Regions from separate parts of the Acidovorax sp. GW821-FHT09A11 genome, predicted to be linked through region 2. Evidence: predicted binding sites of a transcription regulator. Region 2 holds the regulator's gene; the other holds the start of a gene.
The links. The regulator FNR, encoded in region 2, switches genes on or off when oxygen is low (the NO sensors DNR and NnrR bind a similar motif). The targets are predictions, from matches to a motif close to TTGATNNNNATCAA.

Region 1 (15,515 bases), on a different contig from region 2:
GGCGTATATCAACCCCAACTTGGCTGGATGGAAGCATCACGATGACCCGTCCAGAACCATCGCTTCCCCGCCTGAAATCCACGTCTTTTAATGTTTGAATATCATTATTTGTAGGATCCGAAAACGCTAGCGCCTGAGCAGGCTGAGATGCGGAATACGTTGAAGGAGCTGTTGCCAAAGAAATCAACAACGATTTTCCTTGGATTTCAGCTTGATAGGATGTCGATTGCTTCAAATTAAGAACAACCCGAGACCGATCGCCAGCTTGAACCACATTGACGGATTTTACATTCCCCTGACCGACTTCGATATTGTTTTTTCCGATTGCATTCGATGCACCAGGAAAATCTAGGGCAATGCGCGGAGGCATTTGAATCGCAAAGCCTGTTGGGATTTCTTTAAGAGGTTCCGCAAAATCAATACGTATGACATCCACACCGTTTTGCACGCTCCCCGTAACAGAACGAATAACAGTATCTGCAAGAACCTCAAGAGGGGCCAGAATAGCGATTGAGAACCCAATCGCAATTCGGCAGATTTTTACTATGTAAGCTTTCGAGTATTTCATTTTTTGCCCTCTTGCAGATCCAGCGAAACTGCGCGCTCAATCCAGTCACCTGTGGCGTCCTGCACGATCTCTCGCAGTTGAATTGAATTTTCGGTAATTTTTATTATTTTCCCGTAATTTTGCCCGAGATAATTCCCAACTCGTACCTGATAAAGTAACTTGTCAACCTTTAAAAGTGCAGTGGGCATTCCTTTTTTATCTAGGCTACCGACCATGGCCATGACATCCAACGGATAAGCCTCGAGCGGCTCTTTTCGTCTAGCCATCTCTGGCGCGATGAGAGCGGCGTTTGAGGTAGATTGCGTAGACTCCCGGCGTAGCGCCTGCGTCAATTTCACTGCGTTAAAAGGCTCCACGCCCGAATCCATCGAATAGGCCTGAGGAATGAATTGCTTCGGTTCGGTCAACGGAGTAATGCGAGGCTTGGTTGTCGCGCGCAATTCAGACATCCATTGGCGCAACTCTTCGTCGCCCGATGATCCACAGCCGCCCAATAATAAAGAGACGAAAACCAACCCAGTCAGTTTATAAGACGTCATTTTTTACTAGCCCTTATCGCCTTTTTCTGAGCCTGAATTTCTTCTGGATCAAGATACCTGAAAGTACGCGCCGTCGCCTCCATTGTCAGGGCTCCGTTACCATCCTTTATCACAGGAACTATTGATATATTATTAAGAGTGACGATTCGAGAAAGATGAGCGATATCTGATGCGAACGCTCCCATATCATGGTACTTCCCCGTGACACGCACCTGGATTGGTAACTCGGCGTAATACTCCCTTGCCACCACTTGCCCCGGTCGAAACAGGTCGAACTGCAAGCTCCGACCGAGCCCCGCCTGATTGATATCGGACAAGAGCGCCGCCATCTCAGCCTTGCTAGGCAACTGTTTTTCAAGCTGAATCACGTATTGCTGTACCTGCTCTCTCTGTCGCTTCAACGCCTCCAAGCTCACCGCCTTAATCAATTTAGATTGATAGTCCTGACGAAGAGCTTGCTCCTTCGCCACTTCAGCAGTGAGCTCCACCTCATACTCATTGATTTTTACGAACCATAAGATAGTTGCTACAGCAGCTGCAATAAAGAAGCAAAGCAATACCTTAGGGACTACCGGCCACAACGAAGGATCTTTAGGGTCCAGGTTTCGAAATTGCCTAGAAAGACCGTCCTGCAAAGCAACGAAATCAATATTTGCCTTTGATTTTTTTGCCATGTTTATTTCCCAATCGCGGCGCTGGCAGCGTCTTTTACTTTTTGTGCTTCCCCGGTGCGCATCAGCCGGAAGCGCAGATTGAAGGATGAGACCCGGCGCTGATCCTTGGAGGAAAGCGCAACGTTACTTGCCACAATCTCTACCAATTCCGGCTTCGACAACCAAGGAGTGTTATCCGTGAGGTTTCGGAGCATTTCAGAAACACGCTCATTGGATTGAGCGACACCTTGCATGGCAATGACCTGCTCAGTTTGCTTGATGCTGGTCACATACGCACCCTCCGGTATCTGGCGCACAAGCTCATTGAGCAAATGAACGGGCAGATTGCGGTCAGATTGAAGATCTTCCACAGCTTTTTGTCTTGCCCGCAGAGCAGCAATCTCATCTTCAATCGTCGCGATTTCCTTGATCTGCCCTTCAAGAATTTTAATTTCGCCCTGCAAGAATGTATTTCGCTCCTGCTGAGCTGTGATCATCATCTGAAACCACCAGTAAATCGCACCCGCAATAGCCAAGCCGATGAGAAACGATGCAAACATCGTGGCCTGAAAGGCCTCTTTTCGACGTTTGCGCGCAGCTTCCCGGTGAGGAAGTAAGTTGATCAATATCACTGCAGGAACCTCCGCATGGCCAGACCGCATGAGGTCAGATACGACGGTGCTTCACGCACCATTTTTTTCAAACGAACGGAACTTCCAATTTCCATGCCGTCAAATGGATTGACGGCGCTGCACGCGAATCCGGTCTGCTGGGTCACTGCTTCTGTCAGGCCTGGCAATGGAGCAGATCCTCCGGCCAACATGATGTGATCAACGCGGTTGTGGGGTGTACTCGTGAAGAAGAACTGCAATGCCCGGCCAATTTCTTGTGCCATGCTGTCTACAAAAGGTCGAAGGACGGCAGATTGATAATCTTCAGGAAGGTCACCATTTCGCTTCTTGCTTTCAGCCTCTTCGATGGAGAACCCGTACTGGCGAACAATCAGTTGTGTAAGTTGCGCCCCACCAAATGCTTGGTCGCGGTCGTAAAGAACTTCCTCGTTGCGAATGACCTGCATGCTCGTGGTCAGGGCACCCACTTCAAAAAGTGCGACCATGGCATCCACCCCCTTCTTCGGCAACGCCTCAATCAGGCGGCCTGCAGCCAGACGGGACGCGTGGGATTCAATGTCCACCACCACCGGCTTGAGCCCGGCTGCCTCCGCCAAACCTTGCCGGTCCTGTACCTTCTCGCGGCGCGACGCGGCAATAAGGACGTCCACATCGCCAGGAGCGTTCTTGCTGGGCCCGATGACGCAGAAGTCCAGACTCACTTCGTCGAGGGAGAAGGGAATGTATTGATTGGCCTCGGACTCGACCTGAACTTCGAGTTCCTGTTCTGTCATCCCGCCTGGCAGCGTGATCTTCTTGGTGATGACAGCCGACGGCGGCAACGCCAAGGCGACGTTCTTCGTGCGCGTGCCGCTTTTCTTGACCAGTCGGCGCAGGGCATCAGCGACCTCATCGAACTTCTCGATGTTGCCATCGGCGATCCACCCGCGCTCCAGCGGCTCGATCGCACAGCGCTCCAGCACCAGACTGCCCGCCTTATCACGCCCCAGCTCGACCAGTTTGACGCTGGAAGAACTGATGTCGATTCCCAGCAGCGGCGCAGACTGGCGACTGAACAAAGACCCCATTGAGCTCAAGATTGGTCCCCTGTAACTTGCCAAAATGAGGCAACAAAACTTAACACTTCACATGAATGCTATCAGTAAGATAGTTCTCCAGCAAAGATTTTTCCCCGCGTAACACTTGCGGAGCGTTGCCAAAAGCAGACGAATTTTTGGCGCTTTGCAAGACCGTTTGGGGAGGGTGGCGCGCCTTTTGGCGACCTGCTCATCGCACGGCGCTGCGATTTTCCGTGCTCAGGAGCAGACATTTTTATAATGGGGGGCCCTACCCCTCCGGAGCGATATGCCGTCCTCTCCATCGAAGTCCACCGACAAGCCGGACTCCTCCCCCGCTCCCCACCGTCCCACCTGGCTTCGTTGGTTCCTGCGTGCAATCCTCTGGATCGCAGGCTTGGCAACTGCAGCCGCTTTCGGGCTGGCGCTGACCATCGCCGTGGCCCTGGCCGTCGCCTACCCGAACCTGCCGGACATTTCCGATCTTGCCGACTACCGGCCCAAGCTGCCCCTGCGCGTCTATTCAGCGGAAGGTGCTTTGCTCGGCGAATTTGGGGAAGAGCGCCGCAATCTCACCCCCATTGGAGAAATCCCCAAGGTCATGAAGGACGCAGTATTGGCCATTGAGGATGCCCGCTTCTTTCAACACGGCGGCGTTGATTACAAGGGCGTGGTTCGCGCTGGTCTCGCCAATCTGGGCCGCGTGAAAAGCCAGGGGGCATCCACTATCACGATGCAGGTTGCACGCAATGTTTACCTCTCTTCAGAGAAAACATTTACACGCAAAATTTACGAAATCTTACTGACATTCAAGCTTGAGCATTTACTGAGCAAGGATCAGATTCTTGAAATTTACATGAATCAGATTTATCTCGGCAATCGCGCTTATGGATTTGCGGCGGCCTCGGAGGCGTATTTTGGCAAGCCATTGAAAGCCGTGTCGGTGGCAGAGGCGGCCATGCTGGCCGGCCTGCCCAAGGCGCCCTCCGCGTACAACCCGATCAGCAATCCGAAACGGGCGCGCTCCAGGCAGCTGTACATCATCGAGCGCATGGAGGAGAACGGATTCATCACAGCCCAGCAGGCCACGGACGCCAAGAAGGAAGAACTCAAAATCCGGTCAGGACCGGACAACACCCGGATCCATGCGGAGTACGTCGCCGAGATGGCGCGCCAGCTGATCTTCACTCAGTATGGCAACGAGGCCTACACACGGGGATTGAATGTCTACACGACCCTCAACGCGGCAGAGCAGGAAGCTGCCTATGGGTCGCTGCGCCGGGGCATCATGGACTACGAGCGGCGACAGCAGTACCGGGGGCCGGAGAAGTTCGTGGCCTTGCCCACTGCAGCCCAGGAGGTCGAGGATGCCATTGACGACGCATTGGCCAATCACCCGGACAACGGGGATGTCCTCTCCGCCGTCGTTCTGGAAGCCTCTCCCCGCAAGATCATTGCGGCCCGGGCCAATGGCGACAACCTCGAGATCACCGGCGACGGCCTGAAGCCCGCGCAGTCGGGCCTCAGCGACAAGGCACCGCCGAACATCAAGATTCGCCGAGGTGCGGTGATCCGGGTCGTGAAGACCCCCAAGAACGCCTGGGAGATCACACAACTGCCTGAAGTCGAGGGCGCGTTCGTGGCCCTGGACCCGCGCAGCGGGGCGATCCGGGCCCTGGTGGGTGGGTTTGACTTTGACAAGAACAAGTTCAATCACGCGGCCCAGGCTTGGCGCCAGCCGGGGTCGAGCTTCAAGCCCTTCATTTATTCCGCGGCGCTGGAAAAGGGGTTCACGCCCGCTACGGTCATCAATGACGCCCCGCTGTTCTTTGACGCCGGCGTCACGGGCGGCCAGCCGTGGGAGCCCAAGAACTACGACGGAAAGTACGACGGGCCCATGAGCATGCGCACCGGCCTGGCCAAGTCCAAGAACATGATCTCGATCCGGATCCTGCAGGCCGTGGGCCCCAAGACGGCCCAGGAATGGGTGTCGCGTTTTGGCTTCGATGCGGAAAAGCACCCGGCCTACCTCACGATGGCCCTGGGCGCGGGTTCGGTCACGCCGCTGCAGATGGCGACCGCCTATTCCGTGTTCGCCAATGGCGGATACCGTGTGAACCCCTGGCTGATCGCCAAGGTCACGGACCACAAGGGCCGCGTGATCTCGGAAACAACGCCACCGGTGACCAGCGAGCAGCCCCGCGCCATCGACGCCCGCAACGCCTTCATCATGAACAGCCTCCTTCAGGAGGTGACACGGTCCGGCACCGCCGCGCGCGCGCAATCCACGCTCAAGCGCCCGGACCTTTACGGAAAGACCGGCACCACCAATGATTCGGTCGACGCCTGGTTCGCCGGCTACCAGCCTACCATCGCCGCCGTGACCTGGATTGGTTACGACACGCCCCGCAACCTCGGAAGCCGCGAAACCGGGGGCGGGCTCAGCCTGCCGGTATGGATCAATTTCATGGAACGCGCGCTCAAGGGTGTGCCGGTCATGGAACCCACGGTGCCGGCTGGCGTCGTCAACGTCGGCGGAGAGTGGTTCTACGAGGAGTACGCCCGCCACAGCGGCATCTCCAGTGTGGGCATTGATGACCGCTCTGCGTCACCGGCGGTGGCCCCGCACGCACCGCCCCCGGCGGAGGAGCGAAACCGCATCCTGGACCTGTTCCGCAACTGACAGGGCCGGAACTATCAGAGGCCCAGCCTGGGGGGGCAGCAAGCTTGAGCCAGGCTGAGGCGGTTTCCCTAGGCCGAGAACTGCAGCGGCAGGCCCGCTTGCCGGGCTGCGTCACGGCTCAGGCAGTCAAAGAACTCTCCCGCGCCCTTGGTGTCTTGCCATGCCTGGCCATCGAAACGGTAGTGGTAGCCGCCGGAGCGGGCCGCCATCCAGACCTCGTGGAGCGGCTTTTGGAGATTGATCACGATCTGGCTGCGGTTGGGGAAGGTCAGCGTCACCATGCCCCCCGAGCGCTGGGCGTCCACATCGGCCTCGGTCGCGTCGTTGATACGATCACAACTGCGCTCGACGGCCAGAAGCAGTTTTTCGGCGTGGTCCAGGAATTCAAGGTCGGTCATTACAATTTGCGCATGTTGATAGCTTCCCAAATTCTAGTCAGGACGCTTGTCCTTGCCGCCAGTACGGCGGCCCTCGCCGGCTGCGGCCAGCGAGGCCCCCTGTATCTTCCCAGCAGCCCCGCGGCTGCACAGCGCGCAACCCTTCCGCAGACCCTGACACCCAGCGTCGGCACGACCACGCCCGCCCAGGCACCGGCGGCTGCCGCGTCGCAGCCGCGTTAAGCCGCGGCGAATCGCCGGCAGGGGCCTGCGGCCCACCTGGCTGCCACCACCAATGCCGAGGTGCTTGATTTCCATCAAGGACACCTCGAAGGGTCAATCGTACAGTCCGTGCTTTATCGCACTGCAGGATGGCCATGGCCCTGGAACTCTACCGCGACAAGAATCACGCTTGTCTGATGTTCACCGACCTCATCGAGGAAGACGGCCAGGCCGTGCAGGCCAACCAGTTCCTGATCGTGGACGACGACACGGGCGCCATCATCGATCCCGGCGGCAACCTCGCTTTCAACGAGCTGTTCATGGGAATGACCAAGCATTTCCCGCCACACAAGCTGTCGTACCTGATCGCCTCGCACGCGGACCCGGACATCATTGCCTCGCTGGACCGGTGGATGACCAGCACCAAGGCAGACCTGGTGATCTCGCGCGTGTGGGAGCGTTTCGCCCCGCACTTCACCAAGGTCGGCAAGACGGAGAACCGGGTCATCGGGGTGCCCGACAGCGGCGGCCACCTGCCGCTGGGCCGCCATGAACTGGTGCTGCTGCCTGCGCATTTCATGCATTCCGAAGGCAATTTCCATTTCTACGACCCGGTCAGCCGCATCCTGTTCACGGGCGATCTGGGGGTGTCCATGATGTCCGGTGCCGAGGCACGCGTGCCGGTGACCGACCTCAAGGCGCACATCCCGCGCATGGAGGGGTTTCACCGCCGCTACATGGTCTCCAACAAGATCCTGCGGCTGTGGGTGCGCATGGCGCGGCAGCTCGATATTTCCATGCTCGTTCCGCAGCACGGCGCGCCGATCATCGGCAAGCAGGCCATCAGCGACTTCATGGACTGGATCGAGAACCTGATGTGCGGCATCGACCTGTTCGACGACCGGGCCTACCAATTGCCCACCAGCTACATCGATCCGGTGACCCGGCAGCTGCGGCCCGGGCTGGGGCGGTAGCACGGGCCGTTTGCTCGATCTTCAATAAAAACAGGGCCTGGCGCTTTACTGGCAAGCGCAGGTAGCTATATATTTTATAGCAATCGATCTAGCATCCATCCGCATTGCGTTACCGGGCCCCAGCGGCCGTCCGGCGGGGAGCCGCCGCCCCCTGCGCCGCCTGCCGCTTGCGCAGCCGGTGCCACAGCCGCCAGCCGAGCAGGGCCGCGAGCACCACCGCGTAGACCGCCACCTCGCCAAAATCGTTCTTGCCCGCGCGCATCCAGAAAAAATGCAGGATGGCCAGCCCCGCCACCGCGTACACGCTGCGGTGCAGGGCCTGCCAGCGCCTTGCACCCAGCGCCTTGATGGCGCGGTTGAACGACGTGGCGGCGAGCAGCGTGAGCACCAGCAGCGCCAGGGACCCCACCAGGATGAAGGGCCGCTTGACGATGTCGCGCACGATGTCGGCCACATCAAAGCCCATGTCGAACCAGGCGTAGCTCAGCAGGTGCAGCAACCCATAGAAGAACACGAACAGCCCCAGCATGCGCCGAAAGCGCGCGAGCTGGGGCGTGGAGGCCAGCACGCGCAGCGGTGTCACCGCCAGCACCAGGCACAACGCGCGCAGCGTCCAGTCGCCCGTGGCGCGGATCAGGGCCTCGGCAGGGTTGGCCCCCAGTTCGTTGGCGGCCGCGGCATACACCAGCCAGGCCAGCGGAAGCAGGCACAGCACGAACACCACGGGCTTGGCGGCAGGATGGAGCAGCAGTTTTCGCATGGGGGCAAGGGCCGGGCCGGGCTTTCGCCACCGGACGTGACGGCGAAGCCGGGCGGACGCGGCGGTCAGTAGAACTTCTTGAGGTCCATGCCCGCGTACAGCTGCCCCACCTGGGCTTCGTAGCCGTTGAACATCAGCGTCTTGCGCTTCTTGGCAAAGAGGCCGTCTTCGCCAATGCGCCGTTCGGTGGCCTGGCTCCATCGGGGGTGGTCCACCTCGGGGTTCACGTTGGAGTAGAAGCCGTACTCCTGCTTGGCCGCCTTGTTCCACGCCGTGCCTGGCTCCTTCTCGACAAAACGGATCTTGACGATGCTCTTGGCACTCTTGAATCCATATTTCCAGGGCACCACCAGGCGCACCGGCGCGCCATTCTGGTTGGGCAGCACTTCGCCGTACATGCCGAACGCCAGCAGCGTCAGCGGGTGCATGGCCTCGTCCAGGCGCAGGCCCTCCACATAGGGCCAGTCAAGCACGCGCGAGCCGACAAACGGCATGGTGGCCTTGTCGGCCAGCGTCACGAACTCCACATACTTGGCGCTGCCTTGCGGCTCCACCCGCTTGATCAGTTCGGACAGCGAATAGCCCACCCATGGAATCACCATCGACCAGCCCTCCACGCAGCGCAGCCGGTAGATGCGCTCTTCCTGGGCACTGAGCTTGAGCAGGTCTTCCATGCCGTACTTGCCAGGCTTCTTCACCAGCCCTTCGACTTCCACGGTCCATGGCGTGGTCTTCAGGGTGTGAGCATTGCGGGCGGGGTCGGCCTTGTCGGTGCCGAACTCATAGAAGTTGTTGTAGGTGCTCGCGTCCTTGTAGTCGGTGAGCTTTTCCATCGAGATGGCGCCCGGCACGGTGGACTTCGCACTGGCCAGCGCCGCCAGCTTGCCAGGACGCGCGACAGTGCCCTGCTGTGCCAGCGCCTCGCGCCCGGCCCAGGCGGCCAGTGCCGCGCCCGCCGCCCCGCCGGCCATCAGCCGGAGCATCCTGCGCCGCTCCTCGTACACCGAGCGCGGCGTGATCTCGGAGGAATGCGGGTGGTTGAAACCCGGTTCGCGGGATGGAATCAGCATGGGTGTCTCCGGTGGTTCTCGGTTGAAACGGACTCTGCGATAGAGCGGAACACTGCTAGTTCGTTCCCTGGGCCGTTCAGGTTACACCGAAGACACAATAGTTGCAGGCGCCTCTCTTGCCTGGGAGGCGCGTGCGGGCAGCCGCGGGCCTACAGCGTGCCGTAGCTGTGCAGCCCGCTCAGGAACATGTTCACGCCCAGGAATGCGAACGTGGTCACCGCCAGGCCGACCAGCGCCCACCAGGCCGAGACAGTACCCCGCAGGCCCTTCATGAGGCGCATGTGCAGCCAGGCCGCGTAATTGAGCCAGACGATCAGCGCCCAGGTCTCTTTCGGGTCCCAGCTCCAGTAGCCGCCCCAGGCCTCGGCCGCCCACAGCGCCCCCAGCACGGTGGCGATGGTGAAGAACGCAAAGCCCACGGCGATGGACTTGTACATCACGTCGTCCAGGATCTCGAACGACGGCAGGCGCGCCGCGATGCGCTTGCGGCCGAAGAGGATGCCCGCCACGATGAATGCCGAGATGCCGAAGTACACCATCCAGTAGCTGCCGCCGTTCTCGGTGGCGCCCTGGCGGAACACGATGGGCTCGAAGCACAGCACCACGCCCAGCAGCCACAGGGGGGCCAGCTTGTACCAGCGGGTTTCGGTGGCCTGCTGCTTGATGAGGTAGGCGAACGCCACCATGGCAGCCAGCGCGAACGTGCCGTATCCGATAAAGTTGGCGGGCACGTGCAGCTTCATCCACCAGCTCTTGAGCGCGGGCACCAGGGGCTGGATCTCATGCGCCTCGCGCACCACGGTGTACCAGAGCAGAAAGCCGACCGCCGCGCTCACCACCAGCATCACGAAGCCGCCCAGCGCGCGGGTGTCGTACTGCTGCTCGTAGTACAGGTAGAACGCCGCCGTCATCCAGCAGAACAGCACGAACACTTCATACAGGTTGCTCACCGGGATGTGGCCGATGTCCGGGCCGATGAGGTAGCTCTCGTACCAGCGCACCAGCGTGCCGATGAGCGCCATGGCCACGGCCACCCAGGCGATGCGCGAGCCGAGCATGCCCATGGTCCTGCCTTCGCCGCGCGAGAACATGCCAATCCAGTAGAACGCGGTGCTGATGAAGAACAGCATGCTCATCCAGAGGATGGCGGACTGGCTCGACAGGAAGTACTTGAGGCCGAACACCGTGTCCGCGCGCGCCAGGCTGCCCGCGCCGTCCTGCTGGTACAGGCCGATGGCAAAAAGCGCCACCGCCGTCACCACCAGCATCAGCACGCGCAGCGGCCGCCAGAACCAGCCCAGCCAGATGGTGCAGGGAATGGCACCCAGCAGGATGCCTTTTTCGTACACATCCATGTAGCTGCCGTAGCGCTGCAGCGCATAGAGGCCGCCCACCGCCACGATGGCCGCGAACAGCCAGTCGAACCAGTTGCGGCGGGCGAAGAACCCCTCATTCAGGGTGATCGCGGTATTCGTGTTGCCGGTGGCGGTGTTCATGCGGTGCCTTCCGGGGCCTTGCCGGCCCCGATCAGTTTCTGTGCGAGCTGTACAAACTCCTGGTCCCCGTCCATGGTCTTGCGGTTCGTGGACAGCGCCATGGTGGCGTGGCTGCCGCCGCCCTGCGGCGCCACCCAGACCCAGACGCGGCGCTCGCGCACGTACAGCATGGCAAAAACACCGAGGATCAGCAAGGCGCAACCCAGATAGACAATGTTCTTGCCAGGGGCTCGGGCCACCTGGAACACGCTGGCCTGCACCTGGGTGAAGTCCTTGAGCTCGAACGCCAGTGGCGCGGGGTATATCTGCGCGTCGCTGAGCGACAGCACGGCCTGGGTCATGAAGCCCCGTGTCTGTTCATCCTGCGGCAGGCGCGGCAGGCCCGCGTTCTGGCGCGACAGCTGGGCCACCTCAAACAGCGTGCCATTGAGAATGCGCACCAGCACTTCACCGGCGCGCGCGCGCTCGGCCTCCGGCACATTCGCCTCCATGAAGTCCGAGACCGCCTGCAGGCCACCGGTGGGCTTGCCGTCCACCATGCCGCGTCCGGCGAACAGGGCCAGCGCCCGCGATGCGGACTGCTGCAGCTGCTCGGCCAGATCCGTGCGCGAGGCATCGATGGCCTGCGCCACATAGCGGCGCACCGCCTGTTCGCGCGCCACCGGGTCGGCCAGCGTGGCCTTCAGGCGCATGAAGCCGTCCATGCCGCCCTTGTCATCGGCCGGCACGCGAAGGTATCGGAACGGTTCCGCCGGGCTCTCGCGCACCCCCAGCAGGAACACCGGCACGCCGTCCCCCGTGTCCACGGGCAGCATGTAGTTGTGGAACTCGCGGGCCTGGCCCGCCGCGTCGCGCAGCTTGTAGCTCACGCTGGGGCCCACGTTGCGCAGCTCCTTCTTGGTCACGGTCTTGTTGGCCGCGCCCAAGCGGGACTCCACCGACTCGCGCAGGTCCACCTTGCGCACATCGACACCGGTGCCACCCGGGCCTGCTCCGCCGAAGTTCTCGACATTGATGGTGCGCAGCGCCGTGAATTCCAGCGTCAGCGTCTCGCTGCCAGTGCCGCCGCCGTTGTTGGTCAGCTGGGTGGAATTGCCCACCACGCCCTCGACATCAAAGGCCTTGGCGCCTGCCACCATGGGCACGGCCCGCAGCTTCAGGTGCGAACCACCGTCGTCGAAGCTCGACTGGTAGATCTCGATGCCGCGGTAGCTGGCCGGGTGGTTCACCTCCACGCGCGCCGGGGTCTTCTCGCCCGTGGCCTTGTCATGGATGACGATCTCGCTGGCAAACAGCTTGGGCATGCCGGTGGAGTAGTGCTCGACGATGAATTTCTTGAGCTCGATGGCGAACGGCAGGTCCTGCAGCAGCACGCCGTCGGACTGGTTCAGGATCGCCGTGCTCGACTGCGTGCCCTCCGCCACGAGCAGGTTGCCGCGGAAGGTCGGGTTGCGCTCCGACAGGCGGTGCTCGGGCTTCACATCGGCAATCAGCCCGCCGCCCTGGTACGGGGTCTTGCCGCCCAGCAGCATCTGGGCGCGCACGATGAGGTCACCGTCCAGCAGGCCACCCACGCACACCAGCACGATGGCGCTGTGCGCCGCGATGTAGCCCAGCTTGTTGGCAGCCCCCGCCTTGGCGGCCACCATCCAGCCGGTACCGGGGCCGGCGGCCGTGTCGCGCTGCTGCAGGCGCACTTTCCAGCCGCCGCCCGCCAGCATCGTGCCGATGCGGCGCGCCTCGGCCTCGGCGGACCCGCTCAGCCCTGCCTCGGCCTTGTGGTGGAAGGCCTTGAGGCTTTGCTCCCGGATGTTTTCCTTGTAGACCTTCAGGTCGATGAGGATCTTGGGCGTGTTGCGGGCAATGCACAGCGAGGTGCTGACCACCAGGAACGCCAGGATGAGGAGGAACCACCAGGCGCTGTAGACCGCGTTGAGCTGGATGGCGCCGAACAGCTCGGCCCAGAACGGCCCGAACTGGTTGACATAGTTGACCGCCGGCTCATGCTGCTTGAGCACCGTGCCGATCACGGAGGCGATGCAGATCACCGTCAGCAGCGAGATGGCGAACCGCATCGAGGACAGCAGTTCGATCCCTGCGCGCAAGGCCTGGGAACCAGACTGGATGCGAAGGCCTTGGGTGTTGTCGGACATGGATGGAAACGTGGGCTTCGGGGCGCGAAAGAAAGAAAAAGGGCGGGACCATCTGTGCGATGGGCCCGCCCGTTTTGGGATTGTTATTGGCGGTAGGTTCCGTGCGGCCCGGTCTTTCGGGCCACAAGATTGACGAAAATCAAATCGCTCAGCGCAGGCCGGCGATGTAGTCGGCCACGGCCTTGATTTCCTTGTCGTTGAGCTTGGCCGCCACTTGCGTCATCTGGATGCTGTTGGCGCGCGAGCCGTCGCGGAAGGTGTTGAGCTGTGCCACGGTGTAGTCAGCGTGCTGGCCCGACAGGCGGGGGTACTGCGCGGGGATGCCGGCACCGTTGGGGCTGTGGCAGCCCGCGCAGGCAGCGATCTGGCGGTCGGCGATGCCGCCACGGTAGATGCGCTCGCCCAGGGCGACGAGGTCCTTGTCCTTCGCGAAGCCGGCCTTCGCGGGCTTGGCGGTCACCCAGTACGCGATGTTCCGCATGTCGTCATCCGACAGGGCACTGGCGAAACCCTTCATGACGGCGTTGTTGCGCTTGCCGGACTTGAATTCCTGCAGCTGCTTGACCAGGTATTCGGGGTGCTGCTGCGACAGCTTGGGGTTGGCCGCGATGGCCGAGTTGCCATCGGCGCCGTGGCAGGCGGCGCACACCGCGGTGTAGCTGGCCTCGCCCTTGACGAGATCCGGCTTGGCCGCTTTGGGGGCATCGCCCGCCGCAAAGGCCGAAATAACAGGTGCTGCCAGTGCGGCAGCCGTCAGCAAGGAGGCGAGCAACTTCATATCGAGGGTCTGTGTTTATGTGCGCAAAACCTCGCGATTCTACAATGAGGCTCCCTCGCATCCCAATTCCCCATGACGACATCTCCTACCGCGCCAGTTGCTGGCTCCCTTCCGCCCGCACCTGACGCCAAGACCGCCATGGGCTGGATGCACACGGCCAAGTTCCTGACCACGGCCGCGCAGCTGCACCATCTGCCGCCCATCGACGTGCCTGAAATCGCCTTCGTGGGCCGCTCCAATGCGGGCAAATCCACCTGCATCAACACGCTCACCCAGCAAAAGCAGCTCGCGTTCGCGTCCAAGAAACCCGGGCGCACCCAGCACATCAACCTGTTTTCCCTGGGCAAGCAGGGCGTGATGGACGCGGTGCTGGCTGACCTGCCCGGTTACGGCTACGCCGCCGTGTCGCGCTCGGACAAGGTGCGCTGGCAGCAGGTGATGGTGAACTACCTGGTCAGCCGCCCCGGGCTCACGGGCATCGTGCTGCTGTGCGACCCGCGCCTGGGCCTGACCGAGCTGGACGAGGCCCTGCTGGAAGTGGTGCGCCCGCGCGTCGAAGAGGGTCTCAAGTTCCTCATCGTGCTGACCAAGGCCGACAAGCTCACCCGCGCCGAGCAGGCCAAGGTGCTGTCGATTACGCGACTGAACGCGGGCGGTGGAGAGGTGAAGATGTTCTCGGCCCTCAAGAAACAAGGCGTGGACGAGGTGGCGCAGCTGCTGTGGCAATGGGCACACCCGGTACAGCCGGCCGCCCCCGCAGCAGCGCCCGACGGCACCGCCGCACCGGAAGCCCCTGAGGATTCTCAGCAAAATTAGGCGTGGCGCTTGTCTGTCATGCGCTGTTAGCTATTCAATTCATAGCATCATGATCCAGACCCGCTCCGTCACCCTGCCCCACGGCATCACCCTGCACTGCCGCGTGACCGGCGTGGCCGGCCGCCCGGTGCTGCTGCTGCTGCACGGTTTCCCGGAAGGCGCCTTCATCTGGGACGAACTGCTGCTGCACTTCGCTCGGCCTGAGAACGGGGGCTACCGCTGCATCGCACCCTACCTGCGGGGCTTCGGGCCCTCCAGCAGCCCGGCCGAGGCCGAGGCCTACCGCGCCAAACACCTGGTGCAGGACCTCGCGGCCCTGATCGCGGCCGAGTCCCCGGGCGGCCCGCTCGAATGCCTGGTGGCGCACGACTGGGGCGGGGCCGTGGCCTGGAACCTGGCCAACCAGCAGCCGGGGCTGATGAAGCGCCTGGCCATCATCAATTCGCCCCACCCGGGCACGTTCCTGCGCGAGCTGCAGCACAGCCCCGCGCAGCAGGCCGCCAGCCAGTACATGCACTTTCTCTGCCGCCCGGACGCCGAGGCGCTGCTGGCCGAGAACGATTTTCGCCGCCTGTTCGGCTTTTTCGACGCACCGGACGGCCGCGCCCCCGCCTGGCTCACCGAGAGCGTGCGCGCCCAGTACCGCGCCCTGTGGCAGCAGGGCCTGACCGGTGCCTGCAACTACTACCGCGCCAGCCCCCTGCGCCCACCCCGCGAGGGCGACGACAGCGTGCAGGCG
Region 2 (15,515 bases):
TGGGCTTCCTGGGTCATTACCTTGCCGATGGTGGTCTTTGCGTGCGGACCCTTCTTCTCCAGCGCGCTGCGCGATATCCGGTTGCGCCGCGTGAGCATGGACCTGCCCGTGGCGCTGGGCATGGCCATCACTTTCGCGGTGAGCACGGCCGGGACCTTCGACCCCACGGGCATCTTCGGGAAAGAGGTGTACTACGACTCGCTGACCATGTTCGTCTTTTTCCTGCTCACGGGGCGCTGGCTCGAACTGCGCCTGCGCGACCGCACTGCCGGCGCGCTGGAAGCCGTGATGAACCGCCTGCCCGACAGCGTGGAGCTGCGCTCGGCGGATGGCAGTTTCGTGCGCGTGGCCACACGCCGCTTGGCCGTGGGGGACACGATCCGCGTGCTGCCGGGCGAGGCCTTTCCGGCCGATGGGCGCATCACCCGGGGCAGCACCCAGGCCGACGAATCCCTTCTGACGGGAGAGTCCACCCCGGTGGCGCGGCCCGTGGGCAGCGTGGTCACGGCCGGCAGCTACAACCTGCAGGCGCCGGTGGAGGTGCAGGTGGAGGGCACGGGCGGGCAGACGCGCTTCGCGCAGATCGTGGCCTTGATGGAAAGCGCTTCGCTGCAGAAACCCCGGCTGGCACAGCTGGCCGACCGCATCGCGCGGCCGTTCCTGGTGGCGGTGCTCGCGGCCGCGGCCCTGGCGGCCGCGTATTGGTGGCCCTCCGATCCTGGCCATGCGCTGATGGTGGCGGTGGCGGTCCTCATCGTGACCTGCCCCTGTGCACTGTCCCTGGCCACACCGGTCGCCATGCTCACGGCGGCGGGCACGCTGGCGCGCCATGGCGTGCTGGTGCGCAACCTGCAGGGCCTGGAGGCCTTGGCCCGTGTGGATACCGTGGTGTTTGACAAGACCGGCACGCTCACGCGGGACGGCATGGCATTGCAAGCCGTGCATGCCATCGAAGGATGGACGGCACGGGGCGCGCTGGCGCTGGCGTCCGCCTTGGCGCGCCAATCGATGCATCCCGCATCGCGCGCCGTGGTGGCCGCCGCTGGCGCGCAGGACGACGGGCGCTGGATCGTGAGCGGCCTGCAGGAGGAAGCCGGGCTCGGCCTGGTGGCCGTGGCGCGGGATGGCCTGGGCGCGGAGCCTGCCCGCACGTTCCGGCTGGGCTCCGCCCGCCATGCGGGCGTGGCGCCGCAGGACGGCGCCGCACTGCAGGTGGTGCTGTCGGAACAGCGCCCCGACGGGCGGGTGCTGGAACTGGCGCGCTTCGACCTGGTGGAGGCTCTGCGCGCCGAGGCCCCGGCCGTGGTGACGACGTTGGCGGATGCCGGCCTGGCGGTGCAGTTGCTGTCCGGTGACCGGGCCGTGTCGGTGCGGCGCGTGGCTGCGCAGGCGGGCATAGCGCAGGCGGCGGGGGAGTGCACGCCCCAGGGCAAGCTGGCCGCGTTGCAGGCGCTGCAGGCCGGCGGCCACCACGTGGCCATGGTGGGCGATGGCATGAACGATGGCCCGGTGCTGGCAGGCGCCCATGTGTCCTTCGCGTTTGGCCGCGCCGTGCCGCTGGCGCAGGCGCAGGCCGATTTTGTCGTGCTGGGCGACAGCCTGGCGCTGGTGCCGCAAACGGTGCTGCTGGCGCGGCGCACCCTGCGTGTGGTGCGCCAGAACCTGTGGTGGGCCGCGGGCTACAACGCCCTGTGTGTTCCATTGGCCGTGGCGGGTTTCATGCCCGCCTGGCTCGCCGGGCTGGGAATGGCGCTGAGTTCGCTGCTGGTGGTCCTCAATGCCGCGCGCCTTGCACGAGATCTTCCGCCGTTGTCTTCCTCGGGCGCAGCGCCGCTGCCGCCAGAGGGTGCTCCGGCCATTGAAATCACCAAGACAACGCTGAAGGCCGCCTGATGGACATTCTGTACCTGCTGATTCCGCTGTCCGTGGTGCTGGTCTTGATGGTTCTTGCAGGACTGTGGTGGGCGGTTCATCACGGCCAGTTCGAGAGCGTCGAGCAAGAAGGTGAACGGATTCTCCGAGACGATTGACTTGTGTCAATGCCCTGAAAAGCTGGCTGCAACAAACTCTTACTGCAATACAAAGAGGTGCCCGATGGATTCTCCAAAAACAAATGCTGCGCACTACAACGACACGGTGGTGCGGCAGTTTTCTATCATGGCCGTGGTATGGGGGGTGGTTGGCATGCTGGTGGGCGTCATCATCGCCGCCCAGCTGGCCTGGCCTGAACTCAACTTTGGCATACCCTGGCTCAGCTACGGGCGCTTGCGCCCCCTGCACACCAACGCGGTGATTTTTGCGTTTGGCGGCTGCGCGCTGTTCGCCACAAGCTACTACGTGGTGCAGCGCACCAGCCAGGTCCGGTTGTTCGCCGGGCCGCTGGCGGCGTTCACGTTCTGGGGCTGGCAGCTGGTCATCGTGGCCGCCGCCATCAGCCTGCCGCTGGGCTACACCTCCGGCAAGGAGTACGCCGAGCTTGAATGGCCCATCGACATCCTGATCACGCTGGTCTGGGTGTCCTACGCCATCGTGTTCTTCGGCACCATCGGTGTGCGCAAGGTCAAGCACATCTATGTGGCCAACTGGTTCTTCGGTGCGTTCATCCTGGCCGTGGCATTGCTGCATGTGGTCAACAGCGCAGCGATTCCCGCCGGCTTCATGAAGAGCTACTCGGCCTATGCGGGCGTGCAGGATGCGATGGTGCAGTGGTGGTATGGCCACAATGCCGTGGGCTTCTTCCTCACGGCGGGCTTCCTCGGGATGATGTACTACTTCATCCCCAAGCAGGCAGGCCGTCCGGTGTACAGCTACCGCCTGTCCATCGTCCACTTCTGGGCGCTGATCTTCACCTACATGTGGGCCGGTCCCCACCACCTGCACTACACCGCGCTGCCCGACTGGACGCAATCGGTGGGCATGGTGTTCTCGCTGATCCTGCTGGCCCCCAGCTGGGGCGGGATGATCAACGGCGTGATGACGCTGTCCGGCGCCTGGCACAAGCTGCGCGACGACCCGATCCTGCGTTTCCTGATCGTGTCGCTGTCGTTCTACGGCATGTCCACGTTCGAGGGCCCGATGATGTCCATCAAGACCGTCAATGCCCTGAGCCACTACACCGACTGGACCGTGGGCCACGTGCACTCCGGCGCCCTGGGCTGGGTGGGCCTGATCTCGATGGGGTCGCTGTACTACCTGGTTCCCCGCCTGTTCGGCCGCGAGAAGATGCACTCCATCAAGGCGATCGAGCTGCACTTCTGGATGGCCACCATCGGCATCGTCCTGTACATCGCCGCCATGTGGATCGCCGGCGTGATGCAGGGCCTGATGTGGCGCGCCATCAATCCCGATGGCACGCTCACCTACACCTTCGTCGAGAGCGTGAAGGCCACGTACCCCTTCTATGTGATCCGTGTGGCTGGCGGCCTGCTGTATCTGGGGGGCATGGTGGTCATGGCCTGGAACGTGTGGGTGACAGCGATCTCGGGCCGTTCGGTCAAGGTTGCCATTCCCGCCGTGAATGCTGCGCACGCCTGAGCCGAAGGAGATAACCCATGTCCAACAACAATCCATCTTCTTCGACCGGCTTCTCCCACGAGAAAGTCGAGACCAACAACTTCCTGATGATCGTGCTGATCCTGCTCGTGATCGCCATTGGCGGCCTGGTGGAGATCGTGCCGCTGTTCTTCCAGAAGTCCACGACCGAGGCGGTCAAGGGTGTGGAGCCCTACAACGCCATGCAACTGGTGGGCCGCGACATCTATATCCGCGAGGGCTGCTACAACTGCCATTCGCAGATGATCCGCCCCTTCCGCGCCGAGACGCTGCGCTACGGCCACTACTCGGTAGCGGGCGAGTTCGTGTACGACCATCCCTTCCAGTGGGGCAGCAAGCGCACCGGACCCGACCTGCACCGCGTGGGCGGCAAGTACAGCGATGAGTGGCACCGCATCCACCTGAACAACCCGCGCGACGTGGTGCCTGAGTCGAACATGCCCGCCTATCCCTGGCTGGAAAAGAACGCGGTGGACCCCGCGAGCGTTGCGCCGCGCATGAAGGCGCTGCGCACCGTCGGCGTGCCCTACACGGACGAGCAGATCGCGGCATCCGCGGCCGACGTCAAGGGCAAGACCGAGATGGAGGCGCTGGTCGCCTACCTGCAAGTCATGGGCCGTGCGCTCAAGTAAAGGAGGTTCGCAATGGACATCACCACCATGCGCATCGTCGCCACGCTGGCCTCGATGGCCTGCTTCGTCGGCATCTGGGTCTGGGCCTACCGGGGCCGCAACAAGGCCCGGTTTGACGAGGCCGCTCGGCTGCCCTTTGAACAAGATTGACCCCCACCAGAACGAGAACACCCCATGAGTGACTTCACCAGCAATTTCTGGTCGGTCTTTGTGACCACGCTGACCCTGGTCGGCATCATCGCCTGCGGCATCCTGCTATGGATGGCAGGCCGCAAGAAGGTGATGGCCACGGCCGACAACACCACGGGCCACGTCTGGGACGAGGACCTGGTCGAAATGAACAACCCCCTGCCGCGTTGGTGGGTCTGGCTGTTCGTCATCACCATCGTCTTCGGCTTCGGCTACCTGGCCGCCTACCCAGGCCTTGGCAGTTTCACCGGCAAGCTGAACTGGACGCAGAAGGGCGAATACGAAGCCGAGATGGCCAAGGCCAAGGCTGAACTGGAGCCGCTGTATGCCCGTTTCGCCTCGATGAAGCCGGAAGACGTGGCCAGGGACCCGCAGGCCCAGGCCATTGGCGAGCGCCTGTTCATGAACAACTGCGCTCAGTGCCATGGTTCCGACGCGCGCGGCAGCAAGGGTTTCCCCAATCTGGCGGACGGTGACTGGCTCCATGGCGGGGCGCCCGAGAAGATCCGTGAAACGATCGAGAAGGGCCGTGTGGGCAACATGCCTCCCATGGCGGCCGCAGTGGGCACGCCCGAAGACGTGCGCAACCTGTCGCACTATGTGCTGAGCCTGTCGGGCAGCCCGCACGATTCGCTGCGTGCTTCGCTGGGCAAGTCCAAGTTCACGGCATGCGCGGCCTGCCATGGCATGGACGGCAAGGGCAACCAGGCGCTGGGTGCCCCCAATCTGACCGACGACGTCTGGCTGCATGGCTGGGGCGAGGCGGCCATTACCGCCATGGTCAACAACGGCAAGGTCAACCAGATGCCGGCCCAGGCCGACAAGTTGACGGAAGCGCAGATCGGCGTGCTGTCTGCGTACGTATGGGGCCTGTCCAACGGCAAGCAGGCTGCCGCGGTGCGCTGATCCGGGCCGGGTGGTGCGCCCCCTGGCGCTGCCCCCGGTTTTTTGCCCCATTGCTGAAGACACACCAAGCCAATAGGTCGACACCACCATGAAGCCACCCAGCGGGCCAGCCCGCAAGGTCATTCCGATTGCACCGGTTGCATCCGATGCCTCGTCCGAGGGCGAGATCGTCTCCTTGTACGAAGCGCAGAAGAAGATTTACCCGCGCTCCATCAGTGGCCTGTTCGCACGCTGGCGCTGGGGCATGGTGTTTCTCACGCAACTGGTCTTTTACGGCCTTCCCTGGTTCGAGTGGGGGCAGCGCCAGATGGTGCTGTTCGACCTGGGGGCACGGCGGTTCTATATTTTCGGGCTGGTGCTCTATCCGCAGGACTTCATCTATCTCACGGGCCTGCTCATCATCTCGGCGCTGTCGCTTTTCCTGTTCACGGCCGTGGCGGGGCGGCTGTGGTGCGGTTTCGCCTGTCCCCAGACGGTCTACACCGAAATGTTCATGTGGATCGAGCACAAGATCGAAGGCGATCGCAGTGCCCGGCTGCGGCTGGACAACGGGCCCTGGACCTTCGAGAAGATCCGCAAGAAGTTTCTCAAACAGGTGGTATGGATCACCGTGGCGCTGTGGACGGGGTTCACGTTCGTGGGCTATTTCGTGCCCATCCGCGAGCTCGGCGCGGAACTGCTGGCGCTGCAGGGCAACTGGCAGATATTCTGGGTGCTGTTCTACGGCTTTGCCACGTATGGCAATGCGGGCTACATGCGCGAGCAGGTGTGCAAGTACATGTGCCCCTACGCGCGCTTTCAGAGCGCGATGTTCGACCGGGACACCCTGATCGTGAGCTATGACGTGGAACGCGGCGAGCCGCGCGGCCCGCGCAACAAGACGATCGACCACAAGGCCAAGGGCCTGGGTGACTGCATTGACTGCACCCTGTGCGTGCAGGTGTGTCCCGTGGGCATCGATATCCGCAAGGGCCTGCAGTACGAGTGCATTGGCTGCGGACTGTGCGTGGATGCGTGCAACACGGTGATGGACAAGATGCACTACCCCCGGGGGCTGATCCGCTTTTCCACGCAGAACGGCGTGGCGCAGCGCTGGAGCCAGTCGCAGATCCTGCGGCGCGTCCTGCGGCCTCGCGTGCTGATCTACACCGCCGTGCTGGTGGCACTGTGCGTGGGCATGATGGCCAGCCTGGTCACCCGCACGCCGCTCAAGGTGGATGTGGTGCGCGACCGCGCGGCCCTGTCGCGCATCGTGGCGGGCGGCAAGCTGGAGAATATCTACCGCCTGCAGATCATGAACGCCACCGAAGGCCCCCAGCGCTACCGCATCGGCGCCCGCGGCCTGGACGGGCTGGAGGTGGCCTCTGAAGCCGAGGTGGACATTGGCCCCGCGGAGTCCCGGTGGGTGGCCGTGCGCCTGCAGATACCGTATGGCTCCGCGCCCCCGGGCTCCCATGCCGTGCAGTTCGATGTGCAGGCGGTGGGCGCTGCGGCCCATGTGACCGAGAAGTCCGTATTCCTGGTGCCCCGATGAGGCGACGTGCACCCCGGTGCACGGCCCCGGGGACGTTGTATGACCGAGAAGATTTTTGAGGAGCAAGCACCCATGCCATCCAATCCAGCCATCGGCTCCGCCCCCGCCACCGCTGCGCCCTGGTGGAAATTCGGCCACGTCTGGCTGATCATCGCCGGCCCTGCCATCGTCATCGTGGCGGGCTTTGTCACGCTGTGGCTGGCGATTTCGCGGCCAGACCCCGTGGTCGCCGAGGACTACTACCGCCAGGGCATCGAAATCAACAAGACGCTGGAGGCTCCGGAGAAGAGCCTGGCCCCGGCCATGAAGGGCCGCAACCACGCGGCGACACCGGTTCAGGACCAGCCACGCTGAAACCCCTGGCCGAGCAGCGGGTCTGCGCGGCCTTACCAGGAGACAACCCCGATGTGGACGCAACGCCTGATGTGGATTGCATGGCCCGCCTTTCTGATGGCGGGCGCGATGGAGATGCTGGTTTTTGCGATGGTGGACCCGCAGGACCTGCATTGGTTCGGGCAGCCGCTGGCCCTGTCGCGCCAGGGCGTCTACACGCTCGCGTTCTTTGCGTTCTGGGCCATCACCATGGCCTCCAGCGCGTTGACCACGCTGCTGGCAATGTCGCCCTTTGAACTCAACCGCTGCCCCGTGCCCGAAGGCGAGCGCCCTGATGATTGCCGAAAGACATCATCCTGCCCTTGAACAGCGCACCGGCCGGGCTCCGGTGGCAAGGCGTTGCCGGGACGGGCGGACCTGGCTCGCCTTGCTCAGTGGCAGGCGGACTGGTTGTTCACGATGCGCTTGAGCGCGTCGGTCTCGAGGATGCGGACATGGCGCTGCTTGACTTCGACAATGCCTTCTTCCACAAACTTGGAGAAGGTGCGGCTCACGGTCTCGAGCTTGAGGCCCAGGTAGCTGCCGATCTCCTCGCGCGTCATGCGCAGCACCAGCTCGGACTGCGAGAATCCGCGGGCGTGCAGGCGCTGCACCAGATTGAGCAGGAACGCTGCCAGGCGCTCCTCGGCACGCATGCTGCCCAGCAGCAGCATCACGCCGTGTTCGCGCACGATCTCGCGGCTCATGATCTTGTGCACGTGGTGCTGCAGCGCGGTGACCTCGCGGGACAGTTCCTCGATGCGGTCAAACGGCATGACGCAGACCTCGGCGTCTTCCAGGGCCACCGCATCGCAGGTGTGGTGGTCATTCACGATGCCGTCCAGGCCGATGATCTCGCCCGCCATCTGGAACCCCGTGACCTGGTCGCGCCCGTCCTCGGTGGCCACGCAGGTCTTGAAAAAGCCGGTGCGGATGGCATAAAGCGAGGTGAACGACTCACCATTGCGAAACAGCGTGCCGCCGCGCTTCACCTTGCGGCGAACTGCAACGACCTCGTCGATGCGGTGCAGTTGCTCTTCGCTCAGGCCCACCGGCATGCACAGCTCGCGCAGGTTGCAATTGGAACAGGCGACTTTGATGGTGAGCGGGTTCATAGGCACAGGGCGGAGTTAGGTTTCGAGCATACCGCCCGATGGCCGAAGAGGGAGTCTCTTGGAGGGCGGGCAGGCGACTGACATGCATCAAATTGTCGCTGTTCCGGCCACTCCATCACTTGATTCATGTCAAGGACATGGGGGGCAGCTTACGGCACAGTCAAGGTGTACGCAAGGATTCGCCCCATGACCGCTGTTTCGCCTGACCTGCTGCGCCGTTTTGACGTACCAGGCCCCCGCTATACCTCCTATCCGACGGCCGACCGGTTTGTGGAAGCCTTCGGCCAGGAGGACTACGCCCTCGCCCTCGAGCAGCGCCGCATGGGCACCCTGACCAAGGCGCTGCCCTTGTCCCTGTATGTGCACATCCCCTTTTGCGAGTCGCTGTGCTACTACTGCGCCTGCAACAAGATCATCACCAAGCACCACGACCGGGCTGAAGTCTATCTGCGCTATCTCAGCCGCGAGATCGATCTGCACACGGCGCACTGCGGCACGGGCCAGGTGGTGAGCCAGCTGCACCTGGGCGGCGGCACCCCCACCTTCCTGTCGGACGATGGCTTGCGGGAACTCATGGCGATGCTCCAGCGCAGCTTCACCCTGGCGCCGGGCGGGGAGTACTCTATCGAGGTGGACCCCCGTACCGTCAATGCCGACCGGCTTGCCGTGCTCGCGGAGCTTGGATTCAACCGGCTGAGTTTTGGCGTGCAGGATTTTGACCCCGAGGTCCAGAAGGCGGTGCACCGCATCCAGCCCGCCGAACAGGTGTTTTCGCTGGTGGAATCCGCGCGCTCGCTCGGCTTCGAATCGATCAATGTGGACCTGATCTACGGGTTGCCGCGCCAGACGCCGGAGTCGTTCGACCGCACGCTGGCGCAGGTGGTTCAGTTGCGGCCTGATCGCATTGCGCTGTATGCCTATGCCCACCTGCCGGAGCGGTTCAAGCCCCAGCGCCGCATCCTCTCCGCCGAACTGCCCGCAGCCTCCGGCAAGGTGTCGATGCTCTCCCGTTCGCTCGACGCGTTCATGGGCGCCGGCTATGTGTATGTGGGGATGGACCACTTCGCGCTGCCGGAGGACTCGCTGGCCGTCGCCAAGCGGCAGGGCCGCCTGCACCGTAACTTCCAGGGCTACAGCACCCAGCCCGACTGCGACCTGATCGGCCTGGGCGTGTCGGCCATTGGCAGGGTCGGCGCCACCTACAGCCAGAACGCCAAGACCCTGGATGAGTACTACGACCTGCTGAACCAGGGGCGTCTGCCTGTGGTGCGTGGCCTGGCCCTGACGCGGGACGACCTCGTGCGCCGCGCCGTCATCATGTCCTTGATGTGCCAGGGAGAACTGCTGTTCGAGCCCATGGAACAGGCCTGGCTCCTCGATTTTCGGCACTATTTCTCCGCCGAACTGGCGCAACTCGACACCATGGCCGAGCAGGGGCTGGTCAAGGTGAGGCCCGACGGTGTCGAGGTCACGGCCATGGGCTGGTTCTTCGTGCGCGGCATCGCCATGGTTTTCGACCGATATCTGCAGGCAGACCGCAACCGAGCGCGTTTTTCACGCATCATCTGAATCCCATGCTTGCAACGGTTGCCTCGACTGCCTTGTTGATGGGGCTCGTTGGCGGGTCCCATTGCCTGGCCATGTGCTCGGCACCTTGTGGCGCCGTGGTGGGGCAGGGGAGCGCGGGCTGCGCATCCGCCCCGGGCGCCGGGGCGCCGGCGGAGGGGGCTCCCCCGAAGGTGCAGGCGGTGCGGTGGGCACCGCGCGGTGGCGTGGCCCGGCGGGCCGTGGCCTTTCATGCGGGCCGCCTGACGGGATATGCGCTGGCGGGCGGGCTGGCCGCCCTGGCCATGGACAGCCTGGCGTGGCTCACTCAGCAGACCATGGCACTGCGCCCGGCGTGGACCTTGATGCACGTCGCGGTGATGGCGTGGGGGCTGATGCTGATGGTCCAGGCGCGGCAGCCGCTCTGGGTGGAGCAGGCGGGCCGTGGCGTGTGGGAGCGCGTGCGGCCTCTGGTCCGTGCCCCGGGAGGCATTCTTGCCGCGGGGTTTCTCTGGGCGCTGATGCCCTGTGGCTTGCTGTATTCGGCGCTGCTGGTGGCTGCCTTGAGCGGAGGGCCCCTGGAGGGCGCATTGTCCATGGCGCTTTTTGGCATTGGCAGCGGCGTCTGGCTGGTCGGCGGGCCCTGGGCCTGGACGCGGTTGCGGGCCCGGCTCAACACCGTGCGCGCGGACTGGGGGACGCGCGCCGCCGGTGGCCTGCTCTGCGCGGTGGCAAGCTGGGCACTGTGGATGGACCTCGTCTACAAACCCTCGCTGTGGTGCCGCTAGCGTGCATTCGGGCCGCGGCGGCCTGAGGGCGCGGCGGTTTCGGTAACCCACATCCCCATGAGGGGGATTGCCCCGCCCCGCGCCTTCGGGCAGGCAAGTGTTGCCGTGCCGCCGCGGCGCGGGTGGGCTCCTTCGACAAGGCCTTCGAACTGGCGATAATCTGTGTAACTATTGGTGGCATTCACGTCTCCATGTTTCGCGCGCCCCGAAGTGAACTCCTCCATCCTCATCGATATCAGCCAACTGCGCGTCGGCATGTACATCCAGCTCGATGTGGGCTGGATGCACCATCCGTTCCCGGTGAGCAGTTTCCGGGTGGCATCGGCGGACCAGATCGCGACGTTGCGGGAACTGGGGCTCACCGAGGTGCGATACGTCCCCAAGAAAAGCGATCCGGAGCAACGGGAGCTGGTTCCGGCCGCCTGGAGCGTGCCGGAGATGACGGTGCCCTCGGCCCAGGGACCGGATGCCCCCGGCGCCACGGCCACCGTGGACCCGGAGGCGCAGCGCCGGCGCGAATTGCTGGAGGCGCAGAACCGCACCTTGGCGGCCTGCAACCAGCGGTTCGGAGAGGCCACCCGGCAGTACCAGGCACTCGAACGCGTTGCGTCCGAGCACCCGGACCAGGCCCGCACCAAGGGCGATGCGCTGGTGGCTGGCTGCGTATCGGAACTCCTCGAGAACGGTGACTCCGTCATCCGGTTGCTGTCGGAGGGCGTTGGCGAGCGCAATGCCCTGCACCCCATCAACGTGATGGTGATCTCCCTGCTGCTGGGCCGTGCCCTGGGCATGAAGAGCTCCGAGCTGCATGATCTCGGCATCGCGGCCCTGATCCATGACCTGGGCAAGCTCAAGCTGCCGCCGAACCTGCGCCAGCCCACGCCCTCGATGATCCCCATGGAGCGAACGCGCTACGAGTCCCACGTGGGCGAGTCCGTGGCATTCGCCACGCGCATGGGGCTGCCCGAAGCGGTGCTGACGGCCATTGCGCGGCATCACGAAATGGCCGATGGCAGCGGGTTCCCCCTGCGGCTGTCGGGGCCTGACCTGGGACGGGCGGGGCAGGTGCTGGCGCTGGTCAACCGGTACGACCGCATGTGCAACCCGGCCAACGGCGTGGATGCGCTCACGCCCCACGAGGCGTTGTCCGTCATCTTCGCGCAGCTCAAGGCGCGCTTCGATTCCGTGGTTCTGGGGGCATTCATCCGCATGATGGGGGTGTACCCGCCGGGCTCCATTGTCCAGTTGGTCAATGACCGCTATGCGATCGTTGCCTCGGTCAACTCGTCGCGGCCCCTGCGGCCCAAGGTCATCGTGCACGATTCCCGTGTGCCCAAGGACGAAGCACCGATCCTGGACCTGGAAACGGTGCCCGAGCTGGGCATCCGGCGCAGCCTCAAGCCCGCGCAGTTGCCGCGCGATGCGCTGGACTATCTCTCTCCCCGTCAGCGCATCTGTTACTTTTTCGAGCGTGCGGTCAGTCCCGGCAATGAAGAGGCAGGTTCGTGAGGGTTTCGCAATCCCACGGCTGGCTTGACGCGCTACAGGAAGCCGTCTGGCTTGTCGATGAGGCCAGCCTGCTCATCCTGCACGCGAATGCCGCCGCGCAGCGGCTGGTAGGGACCCCCGTGTCCGCCATGGTCGGTGCATCGGTGCTCGGCTTGGCCACCACGCCGCAGGACCAGGCGTTCTGGGGGGAGCCCGCCGAGGTGGTGGCGGGCGGCATCCATTCCCACACCCGTCTTCTGCGTGCGGATGGCACGCTGGTGCCCGTGGACCGGCAGGTAAGCCGCGTGCCCTGGGGCGCGGCGGGCGGCGATACGGTGTACATGCTGAGCATGCTGGACCGCAGTGCCCAGGAGGCCACCGAGCGCGAGCTGGAAACCCTGCTGTCCGAACTGCGCGCCACCCTGGACTCCGCGGCCGACGGCATGCTCGTCTGCAGCCTTGATGGCCGGGTGCGGGCGTTCAATCAGCGCCTTGCACAGCTGTGGAACATTCCGCGCGACCTGCTCCTTGAGCGTGACGATGGGGCGGTGTATGCCCACATGGCCACGCAGGTGAACGATGCGGCGGCCTATTCGGAGCGCCTGGCCGCGATTGCGCGCGAGCCGATGCAGGAGAGCACCGACATCCTGGTGCTGCGCAACGGCGCGGTGCTGGAGCTGCGCACGGTCCCCCAGTTCAGCCAGGGGCGGCCGGTGGGGCGTGTGTACTCGTTCCGGGACATCACCCGGCAGACCGAGATACAAGCCAGCCTGCGCCTTGCCGCCAGGGTGTTCGAATCCAGCCTGGACGCGATCTTCATCGCCGACAGCCAGCACCGGGTCCTGCGCATGAACCCGGGATGCGAGCGCCTCGTGGGCCCGTCGGCCAAGTCGTTCGAGGGCAACACGGCGGCCTCTCTCTTTGGCGGCGGCCCCGATGCGGCGTTCATGGAACAGGTGCTGCAAGGCTGGTCCAGAGAAGGCTTCTGGGAAGGCGAGCTGTGGCTTCCCCGGGACAACGGGACCTATTGCGCGGTGCAGCTGTCGTGGGTGGCGTTGCGCGACGACGAGGGGCGGCTGGTGCAGAGCATCGGCTTCATGCGCGACCTGACGCTGCAGCATGCGGCCCAGAAGCGCATCGAAGAGCTGGCGTACAGCGATGTGCTCACAGGGCTGCCCAACCGGCTGCTTCTGTCGCAGCGGGTGGACACGGCCATCCAGGGCGCCCGCCAGAGCGACACCGGTTTCGCGATCCTGTTCCTGGACCTCGACCGTTTCAAGATCATCAATGACTCGCTGGGCCATCCCTTTGGCGACCGGGTGCTGCAGCTGGTGGCCGAGCGATTGCAGGCCTGCCTGCGCCAGACGGACATGCTGTGCCGGCTGGGCGGGGATGAGTTCGTCATCTATCTGCACGGTGGGGATGCCGTGGTGGCCGAGAGCGTGGCGCGCCGCATCCTGGACGACATGCTCAAGCCCTTCATGCTCGACGGCATGGGTTTCTCCATCCAGTGCAGCATCGGCATGGCGCTGTACCCGCAGGACGGGGCCACGCTGGACGACCTCATCAAGCAGGCCGATACCGCCATGTACCGCGTCAAGGAGCGCGGCCGGGGCAGCTATGGCTTCTACCAGCCGCAAATGAACGCCAACCTGCTGTCGCGCATGCAGATGGAGCATGCGATGCGCCAGGCGCTGGGTCTGGACCGCATGGCGGTGCACTACCAGCCGCAGGTCAACATGGCCACGGGGCGCATCACGGGCGCCGAGGCCCTGATCCGCTGGACCGACCCTGAATTCGGCGCGGTCTCGCCCGGGCAGTTCATCCCCCTCGCGGAGGAGTCCGGCTACATCGTCACGCTGGGTGCCTGGGTCATGGAGCAGGCCGTGCGCGAGGCGGCGGTGTGGATGCACAGCGGCATGCCCATCATGATCTCGGTGAACGTGTCCGCGCTGGAGTTCCGCCAGCCCGATTTCGTGGACCGGATCACGCGCCTGCTGGCGGTGCACCAGCTGCCGCCCACGCTGCTGGAGCTGGAGCTGACCGAAACCATCCTGCTGCAGGATGCGCAGGAGATGGAGCAGCGCCTGCGCGTGCTGGCCGGCCTGGGCATTGGCCTCGCCATCGATGATTTCGGCACGGGCTATTCCAGCCTGGCGTACCTGAAGAAGCTGCCGATCCACAAGCTCAAGATCGACCAGTCGTTCGTGCGCGGGCTGCCCGACGACGATGGCGACCGGGCCATCGTGAGCGCGATCATCAGCATGGGGCGCGCCATGCATGTGGAGGTGGTGGCGGAGGGCGTGGAAACCGAAACCCAGCAGGCGGTGCTGCTTCAGATGCAATGCGACCACTACCAGGGTTTTCTGTGCGCGCCCGGGCTTCCTGCCCACGAGTTTCGTGCCCTGCTGGGCAAGCCGCTGCCCTTGAAGGCGCAGGGCCGGCGCAATTCCGTCCAGACCTAGGCGCGCGAGGCCAAGGGCTTCGCACCACCGCCTTGGCCACCATCTCCGCTGCCCTTGCGCCGTGGCCCCACGGCAGAGCCTCAGGAGGCCGCGATGCCCTTCCAGAGCATGTAGGCCGCCAGGCCGAAGAGCAGGGATGCGAACACGCGCTTGAGTTGCTTGACCGGCAGGCTGTGCGCCGCCCTGGCGCCCAGGGGCGCGGTGAGCACGCTGCAGGTCGCGATCACCGCCAGGGCGGGAAGCCAGATGTAGCCCAGCGATGCCGGGGGCAATCCGCTCACGTTCTGGCCGCCAATCACGTAGCCCACCACGTTGGCGAGGGCGATGGGGAAGCCGAGCGCGGCGCTGGTGGCCACGGCATTGTGGATGGGCACGTTGCACCACGTCATGAACGGCACGCTCACGAAGCCGCCGCCGGCACCCACCAGCCCCGACAGGAACCCGATCACGCCGCCCGCCGCCACCTGCCCCGCGCCGGCAGGCATCTGGCGCGAGGGGGCGGGCTTCTTGTCCAGGAACATCTGAGAGGCCGAAAAACTCACGAACAGCGCGAAGAAGATCGCCAGGAACGAGCCCTTGAGGAGCGCGAACACGCCCAGGCTGGCGATGAATCCACCGAGCACGATGCCGGGCGCCAGGCGCTTGACGATGTCCCAGCGCACCGCCCCACGCTGGTGGTGCGCGCGCACGCTGGAGATCGAGGTGAACATGATCGTCGCCATGGAGGTCGCGATGGCCATCTTCACCGCGAGGTCCGGTGCCACCTTCTGGGCACCCAGGATGTACGTCATGAACGGCACCAGCAGCATGCCGCCGCCGATGCCGAGCAGGCCGGCCAGAAAGCCGGTTGCCAGGCCCAGTACACCGAGTTCAACGATCAGGAGAGGATCCAGCATGGGGCAAAAAGGGAGAAGGGGAGGGAACAGGGG

Region 1: the regulator FNR is predicted to act here: its motif matches at 6,815-6,828, upstream of AC07PV_RS13085 (oxygen-binding di-iron domain-containing protein).

What each region holds. Positions count from the first base shown of each region.
Region 1 covers NZ_JBWKPS010000004.1:433,279-448,793, reverse strand. Annotated here, with positions in the region: gene AC07PV_RS13125 (type IV pilus secretin PilQ) at 1-568, opposite strand, end outside; gene AC07PV_RS13120 (pilus assembly protein PilP) at 565-1,107, opposite strand; gene AC07PV_RS13115 (type IV pilus inner membrane component PilO) at 1,104-1,781, opposite strand; gene AC07PV_RS13110 (PilN domain-containing protein) at 1,784-2,392, opposite strand; gene AC07PV_RS13105 (pilus assembly protein PilM) at 2,389-3,468, opposite strand; gene AC07PV_RS13100 (penicillin-binding protein 1A) at 3,737-6,130, shown strand; gene cyaY (iron donor protein CyaY) at 6,199-6,528, opposite strand; gene lptM (LPS translocon maturation chaperone LptM) at 6,541-6,750, shown strand; gene AC07PV_RS13085 (oxygen-binding di-iron domain-containing protein) at 6,885-7,703, shown strand; gene msrQ (protein-methionine-sulfoxide reductase heme-binding subunit MsrQ) at 7,813-8,463, opposite strand; gene msrP (protein-methionine-sulfoxide reductase catalytic subunit MsrP) at 8,529-9,533, opposite strand; gene ccsB (c-type cytochrome biogenesis protein CcsB) at 9,683-11,029, opposite strand; gene AC07PV_RS13065 (cytochrome c biogenesis protein ResB) at 11,026-13,182, opposite strand; gene AC07PV_RS13060 (c-type cytochrome) at 13,331-13,960, opposite strand; gene yihA (ribosome biogenesis GTP-binding protein YihA/YsxC) at 14,033-14,776, shown strand; gene AC07PV_RS13050 (alpha/beta fold hydrolase) at 14,826-15,515, shown strand, end outside.
Region 2 covers NZ_JBWKPS010000002.1:377,980-393,494, reverse strand. Annotated here, with positions in the region: gene AC07PV_RS05865 (heavy metal translocating P-type ATPase) at 1-1,893, shown strand, start outside; gene ccoS (cbb3-type cytochrome oxidase assembly protein CcoS) at 1,893-2,030, shown strand; gene ccoN (cytochrome-c oxidase, cbb3-type subunit I) at 2,095-3,534, shown strand; gene ccoO (cytochrome-c oxidase, cbb3-type subunit II) at 3,552-4,184, shown strand; gene AC07PV_RS05845 (cbb3-type cytochrome oxidase subunit 3) at 4,197-4,334, shown strand; gene ccoP (cytochrome-c oxidase, cbb3-type subunit III) at 4,359-5,279, shown strand; gene ccoG (cytochrome c oxidase accessory protein CcoG) at 5,368-6,813, shown strand; gene AC07PV_RS05830 (FixH family protein) at 6,886-7,167, shown strand; gene AC07PV_RS05825 (hypothetical protein) at 7,219-7,512, shown strand; gene fnr (fumarate/nitrate reduction transcriptional regulator Fnr) at 7,578-8,300, opposite strand; gene hemN (oxygen-independent coproporphyrinogen III oxidase) at 8,487-9,869, shown strand; gene AC07PV_RS05810 (sulfite exporter TauE/SafE family protein) at 9,875-10,633, shown strand; gene AC07PV_RS05805 (cyclic di-GMP phosphodiesterase) at 10,844-12,142, shown strand; gene AC07PV_RS05800 (sensor domain-containing protein) at 12,139-14,586, shown strand; gene AC07PV_RS05795 (sulfite exporter TauE/SafE family protein) at 14,667-15,482, opposite strand.